Shumkonia mesophila: one gene and its partner. The main gene of each other region encodes a partner of the protein of the gene in region 2 in a complex. Links are inferred from orthologs where the notes say so. Each region holds a gene or a part of one and is shown on either strand. Other genes may lie near its edges. The genes, in order: scpA and meaB.

Region 1 (3,251 bases), on a different replicon or contig from region 2:
CCATTTTTCCCGGGGATCACTCAGTTCGTCACAGGCAACTACGCCCACAACATTCGAGTGCGGTTCAGGGGGGAACCCCTGGGGACGGCGGTCGATGTGGTCGCAGAACTGTTGCCGGTTTCGTCGAGACGGCAAAAATCTGCTGCCGCGGACGTCATAACCCGGCCGGTTTCCCAATGGACACCGGGCGACGTCCGCACGGTTATGCTGGAACGGATGGGGAGACCTTCGTCCGATCCGTTACATGACCGGCTTGCTGAAATGGAACGCCAATGGTTCCGTCAAACCGACAACTGACGCCACCGTTGCACTTGGGACGTAGGTGTCGGGGGTCGTGAATGGCGGCGATGCCAGATCACGACTACTGTCCCTTTTCAGCAGGACGCCGGACGAAACATAGGGCTCGAATAACGCGTCCGGCCATTCGTAACTCGATGGAACGATATCCGAAAACATGGCGAGCGGTTTCTCGCCGGCCAGCATGAGCCCCAATTCCCGGCCTTCGTGAGGGCCGATTTCCTTCGGCATATCGGGTCTTGGCGCCGTCGTCACGCCGCCGCCCGCTTGCGCAGGATCTCCAGAATCTCCGCCGCCGCCGTCGGGATGTGGGTGCCGGGGCCGAAGATGGCGGCGACGCCCGCCGCTTTCAGCGCCGCGTGGTCCTGGGGCGGCACGATGCCGCCGATGACCACCGCGATCTCGGCGGCATCGGCCTTCTTCAGTTCCGCGATCAGTTGCGGCACCAGAGTCCTGTGGCCGCCGGCCTGGGTCGAGACGCCGACGACGTGGACGTCATTCTCGGCTGCTGCGCGCGCCGCCTCGGCCGGCGTCTCGAACAGCGGGCCGACGTCGACGTCGAAGCCGATGTCGGCGAACGCCGTGGCGATCACCTTGGCGCCGCGGTCATGGCCGTCCTGGCCCAGCTTGACCACCAGCATGCGCGGCCGTCTTCCCTCCTCCTCGGCGAATTCCGCCACCCTCCTCCTGATCTCCCCGAACGCAGCGTCGTCCTCGAAAAGAGCGCCGTAGACCCCCGAGACCGAGCGCACGCGCGCCCGATAGCGGGTGAACACCTTTTCCAGCGCGTCGGAGATCTCCCCCACCGAGGCCCGCGCCCGGGCCGCCGTCACCGAGAGCGCCAGCAGGTTGCCCTCGCCCGAGGCGGCCGCCGCCGTCAGGGCGGCCAGCGCCGCTTGGCAGGCCGCCTCGTCGCGTCCCGCCCGCACTTTTTTCAGGCGGGCGATCTGGGATTCCCGGACGGCAGTGTTGTCGACCTCCAACAGCGCGATCGGCTCGTCCTTCTCGGGGCGGTACCTGTTGACCCCCACCACCACGTCTTGCCCCTTGTCGATGCGCGCCTGGCGCCGTGCCGCCGCCTCCTCGATGCGGCTTTTCGGCATGCCGGCCTCGACCGCTCTGGTCATGCCGCCCAGCGCCTCCACCTCGGCGATCAGCTTCCTCGCCTCGGTGGCCAGCGAGCGGGTCAGGCTCTCGACGTAATAGCTGCCGCCCAGGGGATCGATGACGTGGGGGATGCCGGTCTCCTCGGCGAGAATGATCTGGGTGTTCCTGGCAATCCGGGCCGAGAACGGGGTAGGCAGCGCCATCGCCTCGTCCAAGGCGTTGGTGTGCAGGCTCTGGGTGCCGCCCAGCACGGCGGCCATCGCCTCGATGGTGGTGCGCACGACGTTGTTGTAGGCGTCGTGCTCGGCTAGCGACACGCCCGAGGTCTGGCAATGGGTGCGCAGCATCGAGGAACGCGGGTCGGCGGGCGCAAACGGCGCCATCATCTCGGCCCACAGCAACCGCGCGGCGCGCAGCTTGGCGACCTCCATGAAAAAGTTCATGCCGATGGCGAAGAAGAAGCTGAGCCGGGGGGCGAAGGCGTCCACATGGAGCCCGCGCCCAAGGGCGGCCCGCACGTATTCCAGACCGTCGGCCAGCGTGAAAGCCAGCTCCTGCACCGCCGTGGCGCCGGCTTCCTGCATGTGGTAGCCGGAAATCGAGATGGAGTTGAAGCGGGGCATGTGGCGGGCGGTATAGGCGATGATGTCGGCGACGATGCGCATGCTGGGGGCGGGGGGATAGATGTAGGTGTTCCTGACCATGAACTCCTTGAGGATGTCGTTCTGGATGGTGCCGGTGAGCTTCTCCGCCGGCACCCCCTGTTCCTCGGCGGCGACGATGAAGCCGGCCAGTACCGGCAGCACGGCGCCGTTCATGGTCATCGACACGCTCATCCGATCCAGCGGGATGCCGTCGAACAGAATCTTCATGTCCTCGACGGAATCGATGGCCACGCCAGCCTTGCCGACGTCGCCCTCGACCCGGGGATGATCGGAATCGTAGCCGCGGTGGGTGGCCAGATCGAAGGCCACCGACAGGCCCTTCTGGCCGGCCGCCAGGTTGGCGCGGAAGAAGGCGTTGGTTTCCTCAGGGGTCGAGAAGCCGGCGTACTGGCGCACCGTCCACGGCCGGTTGGCGAACATGGTAGCATAGGGCCCTCGCACAAAAGGGGCGAGGCCGGGCAGGGTGTCGATATCGGCCATGCCTTCGAGATCGGCGGCGGTATAGAGCGGCTTGACCGCGATGCCCTCGGGGGTCATCCAGGCGAGGTCCTCGGGCGCCCGCCCGCCCAACTCGCGGGCCGCCAGCTCGCGCCACGCCGCCAACCTTTCCTTGCTGGAACCCGTCATTGCCGCGCTCCCTAGGGTTGCCTGGGGCCAGTATAGAAGACTGCGGCGGCCTCGCGAATAATCTTTCGCCGGCCCACGAAATCGGGGAATTTCCGAAGCATTTCGGAGGGCCGGGCGGGGTCGGCCCGGGGCACCCCTTGCCACCCTCTGCCAAGTATTGTAGTTCTGTGGGGTGCCGGATTTCCGGCACGGTCCGGCCCACGAAAAGACGTTGAAAAAAGATGACCATCGAGTGGACGAACGAGCAGATTAAAGACCTCATCCGCCTTTGGAACGAAGGGCTCCCGACCAGCGAAATCGGCCGTCTGCTGGGCACGACCAAGAACGCCGTGGTGGGCAAGGCCCACCGCATGGGCCTTTCCAAACGCCAATCGCCCATCCGCAAAAAGCCCGAGATCTCCCGCGTCATCCGCCTGAACGAGCTTCGCGCCGGGATGTGCTGCTGGCCGATCGGCGAGCCGGGCACCGCGGAGTTCCGTTTCTGCGGCAAGACGGCGGTGCCAAGCAAGCCCTATTGCCCCGAGCATTGCGCCAAGGCCTACGTCAGCGGCAAGG
Region 2 (3,209 bases):
TGCTTCTCTTCGTGTTGCCGGATGGCGCTGGCCTGCCTGCCTTTTTTGTCTGCAGCGGCGCCGGGCTCCTGAAATGGGCCGTCAACACCCATGAGCGGGCGGTCCGGTTCGCGGCGGAGTTTCGCCCGCTCCGGCAGGTCGAGGTCCACGACCGCGCGTGGTCGGGATACGAGCTCTGCGTGATGGCGCACGGCAACCGGCTGGCGCCGGTGTGGGGAGCGTATTTTCTGTTCTTCGGATGGCGAACGGCCGACGTCTTCCCGCACTCGTTCATGCAGTTCGCGCCGTTCCTGGGATGGCCGGCCTACGCCGTGCTCGCCGCCATCTGCTTTGCGGGGGCGGGCGCCCTGCTGGCCATTCGGGCCTACTACAGGATGACCCGGGGCCATAGCCTTTCGCCGGAAAACATCGTGAGGACCGAGGCCGGGGCGTCGTTCGCCAACCTCCCCTGATCTACTTGGCGTCGGCGGCCACCTGCATGCGGACGATGCGGTCGGGGTCGTCGACCTCGCCGTTGCGGCTGGATTCGCCGCGCTTGATCTGCCCAACGTACTGCATGCCCTCGACCACCTTGCCCCACACCGTGTACTGGCCGTCCAGGTGGCTGGCCTTGGCGAAGCAGATGAAGAACTGGGAATCGGCGCTGTCGGGGCTGGCCGAACGGGCCATCGAGACGGTGCCGCGCACGTGCGGTTCCTTCGAGAACTCGGCCTTCAGCTTGACGCCCGAGCCGCCGGTGCCGTCGCCATCAGGGTCTCCGGTCTGGGCCATGAAGCCGGCGATGACCCGATGGAAGACCAGGCCGTCGTAGAACTTCTTGCGGACCAGCTCCTTGATGCGGGCGACATGGTTGGGCGCCAGGTCGGGTCGCATCTCGATGACCACCCGGCCGGATTCGAGATCCAGGTAAAGCGTGTTCTCGGGATCGGCGGCGGCGGCGCCGGTGGACGCCAGAACGGTGGTTGCCAGCACGGCGGCCAGTAGGGGACGCAGCTTCGCCATCGTCATTCCTTTCCTCATTTCTTCGTCAGAACGAATGCGGCCGGACCCTACCACGACCCACCGCCCCGGGACCAGCCCGCATGGCTGCAAATGGGGTCGGAATCACGGGGCGAGAAGGCGCTTCAGGATATCGGCGGCGCCATCGGCCGGCTCCAGTTCGCCGGCCATCACCTGGCGTTCGAGCTCGGCCATCCAGCGGCGGCTGCGGGCGTCGCGGCGCAAATGGTCGCGCAGGCCGTCCTCGACCGCTTCCCACAGCCAGGCCCGGGCCTGGGCGGCCCGGCGCGCGGCGATTCCCTCGGGGCCGGCGTGGGCGTCGCGGAACGCCAGGATGGCCTGCCAGACCTCGGCGATGCCGGTGTCCTCGAGGGCCGAGGCCAGGAGGACGGGCGGCCGCCACAGGGCCGATCGCGGCCGCACCAGACCGAGCGCGCTGGCATAATCGTCGCGGATGCGCCGGGCGGCGCCGGCCAGCTCGCCGTCGGCCTTGTTGACCACGACGATGTCGGCCAGTTCGACGATGCCGCGCTTCAGGCCCTGCAATTCGTCGCCGCCGCCCGGCGCGATCAGCAGGATGAAAAGGTCGGAAAGATGGGCGACGGCGCCTTCCGACTGGCCGGTGCCGACGGTCTCCACGATGACGACGTCGAATCCCGTCGCCTCGCAGGCCAGGACGGCCTCGCGGGTCCGCCGGGCGACACCGCCCAGCGCGCCGCCGGAGGGCGACGGGCGGACGAAGGCGCGGCCGCCCTGCACCAGGCGCTCCATGCGGGTCTTGTCGCCCAGCAGCGAGCCGCCGGTGCGCGGGCTCGACGGATCAACCGCCAGCACGGCCAGGCGACGGCCGGCTTCGAGGATGTGCAACCCGAGGGCCTCGATGAAGGTGGACTTGCCGACGCCGGGGGCCCCGGAAATGCCGATGCGTACCGCGCCCCCGGCCTTGGGCGCGATGCGTCCGAGCAGGCGGCGGGCGGCGGCGCGGTGGTCGGCGCGGGTCGATTCCAGCAGGGTGACGGCGCGAGCCAGCGCCCGGGTGTCGCCGCCTAGAAGACCGTCCGCCAGATGGTCGGGATCGGGTGCCGCCATCGCAAAGGCCGTCAATGGGGCTTGCGGCGCGGCGTCCCGCCGGCCGGTGGCGCCGGGTCGGTGCCGAGCATCATCTTTTCTGCCAGCGCGCGCAGGCGCTGGCGGTCCTTGGCCGGCAGCTCCTCGATGGCGCGCGCCTTGTCGCGCCGAACCTGCATGGCCTGGCGGATGATGTCTTCGCGGGTGGGCTTCGGGGGCGCCGCCTCGGCGGCGTCGGCCTCGGCTTTATCCGGCGTCTTGGCCGGGACCGGGGCCTGGGCCGGCCCGGCGACGGCCGCGTTCATGTGGACGGCGGCCTGTTTCATGGCGGCTGCGGCCTCGCCCATCTCGGTGGCGGCATCCTTCAGTTCGGCGGCGGCGGCCTTTTTCGGCCCGGCGGCGGGCTTCTTCTTTGCCTTGGCCCGCTTGCCCTTGAACAGCCTGGAAAGCCATTTGGCCATGAACGTCCCCGCCTGACGATTGATCGGCCCGCCCATCCTAGCGGTTTCGCCTTGCCGGTGCCACCCGGACGGGCGGGCGGGCGCTTTCATGAAAATTTGTCTGGCTCTCGGCGCGATCCCTTTCATATGCTGCCGCCATGAATCACACCCATCCCATGCGAAACGCCAAAATCGTCGCCACCCTCGGGCCCGCCAGCGCGGCTCCCGAACGGATCGCCGAGTTGTTCAAGGCCGGCGCCAACGTGTTCAGGCTGAACTTCAGCCACGGCAGCCATGCCGACCACGCGCGCACCCACCAGGCCATCCGCCGCCTCGAGGAGGAGGCGGGACGGCCCATCGGCATTCTGATGGACCTGCAGGGGCCGAAGCTCCGGGTCGGACGCATCGCCGGGGGCAAGACCAGGCTGGTGACCGGGCGGCCCTTCCGGCTGGACCTGTCGCCCGAGCCCGGCGACGACGCCCGGGCGCCGCTTCTCCATCCCGAAGTGTTCGCGGCGCTGGCGCCCGAGATGGCCCTGCTGCTGGCCGACGGCACGCTGCGCCTGCGGGTGGTCCGCTGCGGCCCCGATTTCGCCGAGACCGAGGTGGAGGTCGGCGGCGAACTGTCGGACCACAAGGGCGTCAACCTGCCCAATGCCGTGCTCGACATCTCGCCTTTGACCGACAAGGACCGGGCCGACC

What was found.
Region 1: the proteins of meaB (region 2) and scpA are in contact, whole or in part, in a crystal structure (PDB 8DPB), measured with the Methylorubrum extorquens proteins. The link is inferred for Shumkonia mesophila from one-to-one orthologs. Residues at the interface, in SOR26638.1 of Methylorubrum extorquens: Arg20, Ala21, Ala24, Arg25, Thr28, Ser32, Arg33, Arg34, His37, Thr98, Gly99, Gly100, Ser101, Ile102, Leu103, Lys106, Thr107, Ala110, Ala113, Ile114, Asp115, Arg116, Ala118, Phe119, Ile120, Arg121, Pro122, Pro124; in SOR27001.1 of Methylorubrum extorquens: Glu577, Glu578, Asn579, Asp580, Gly581, Arg582, Arg583, Arg585, His596, Ala604, Ser605, Ala608, Asp609, Gly611, Phe612, Asp613, Val614, Asp615, Ile616, Gly617, Pro618, Leu619, Glu625, Arg628, Gln629, Val631, Glu632, Asn633, Asp634, Glu661.

Annotation. Positions count from the first base shown.
Region 1 is NZ_JAOTID010000008.1:55,977-59,227, reverse strand. Bases 123-3,062 are described here. They hold scpA (methylmalonyl-CoA mutase), read right to left. Parts: upstream 2,697-3,062; coding sequence 549-2,696; downstream 123-548. Other genes in these bases: ODR01_RS14305 (GcrA family cell cycle regulator), read left to right, coding at 2,918-3,062; ODR01_RS14315 (hypothetical protein), read left to right, coding at 123-297. In the rest of the region: more of ODR01_RS14315, read left to right, coding at 1-122; more of ODR01_RS14305, read left to right, coding at 3,063-3,251. UniProt on the Escherichia coli protein: Catalyzes the interconversion of succinyl-CoA and methylmalonyl-CoA. Could be part of a pathway that converts succinate to propionate.
Region 2 is NZ_JAOTID010000005.1:255,627-258,835, forward strand. What follows is about bases 97-2,994. They hold meaB (methylmalonyl Co-A mutase-associated GTPase MeaB), read right to left. Parts: upstream 2,089-2,994; coding sequence 1,105-2,088; downstream 97-1,104. Other genes in these bases: ODR01_RS11035 (hypothetical protein), read left to right, coding at 97-452; ODR01_RS11040 (peptidylprolyl isomerase), read right to left, coding at 454-1,002; ODR01_RS11050 (hypothetical protein), read right to left, coding at 2,100-2,528; pyk (pyruvate kinase), read left to right, coding at 2,666-2,994. In the rest of the region: more of ODR01_RS11035, read left to right, coding at 1-96; more of pyk, read left to right, coding at 2,995-3,209. UniProt on the Escherichia coli protein: Binds and hydrolyzes GTP. Likely functions as a G-protein chaperone that assists AdoCbl cofactor delivery to the methylmalonyl-CoA mutase (MCM) ScpA and reactivation of the enzyme during catalysis.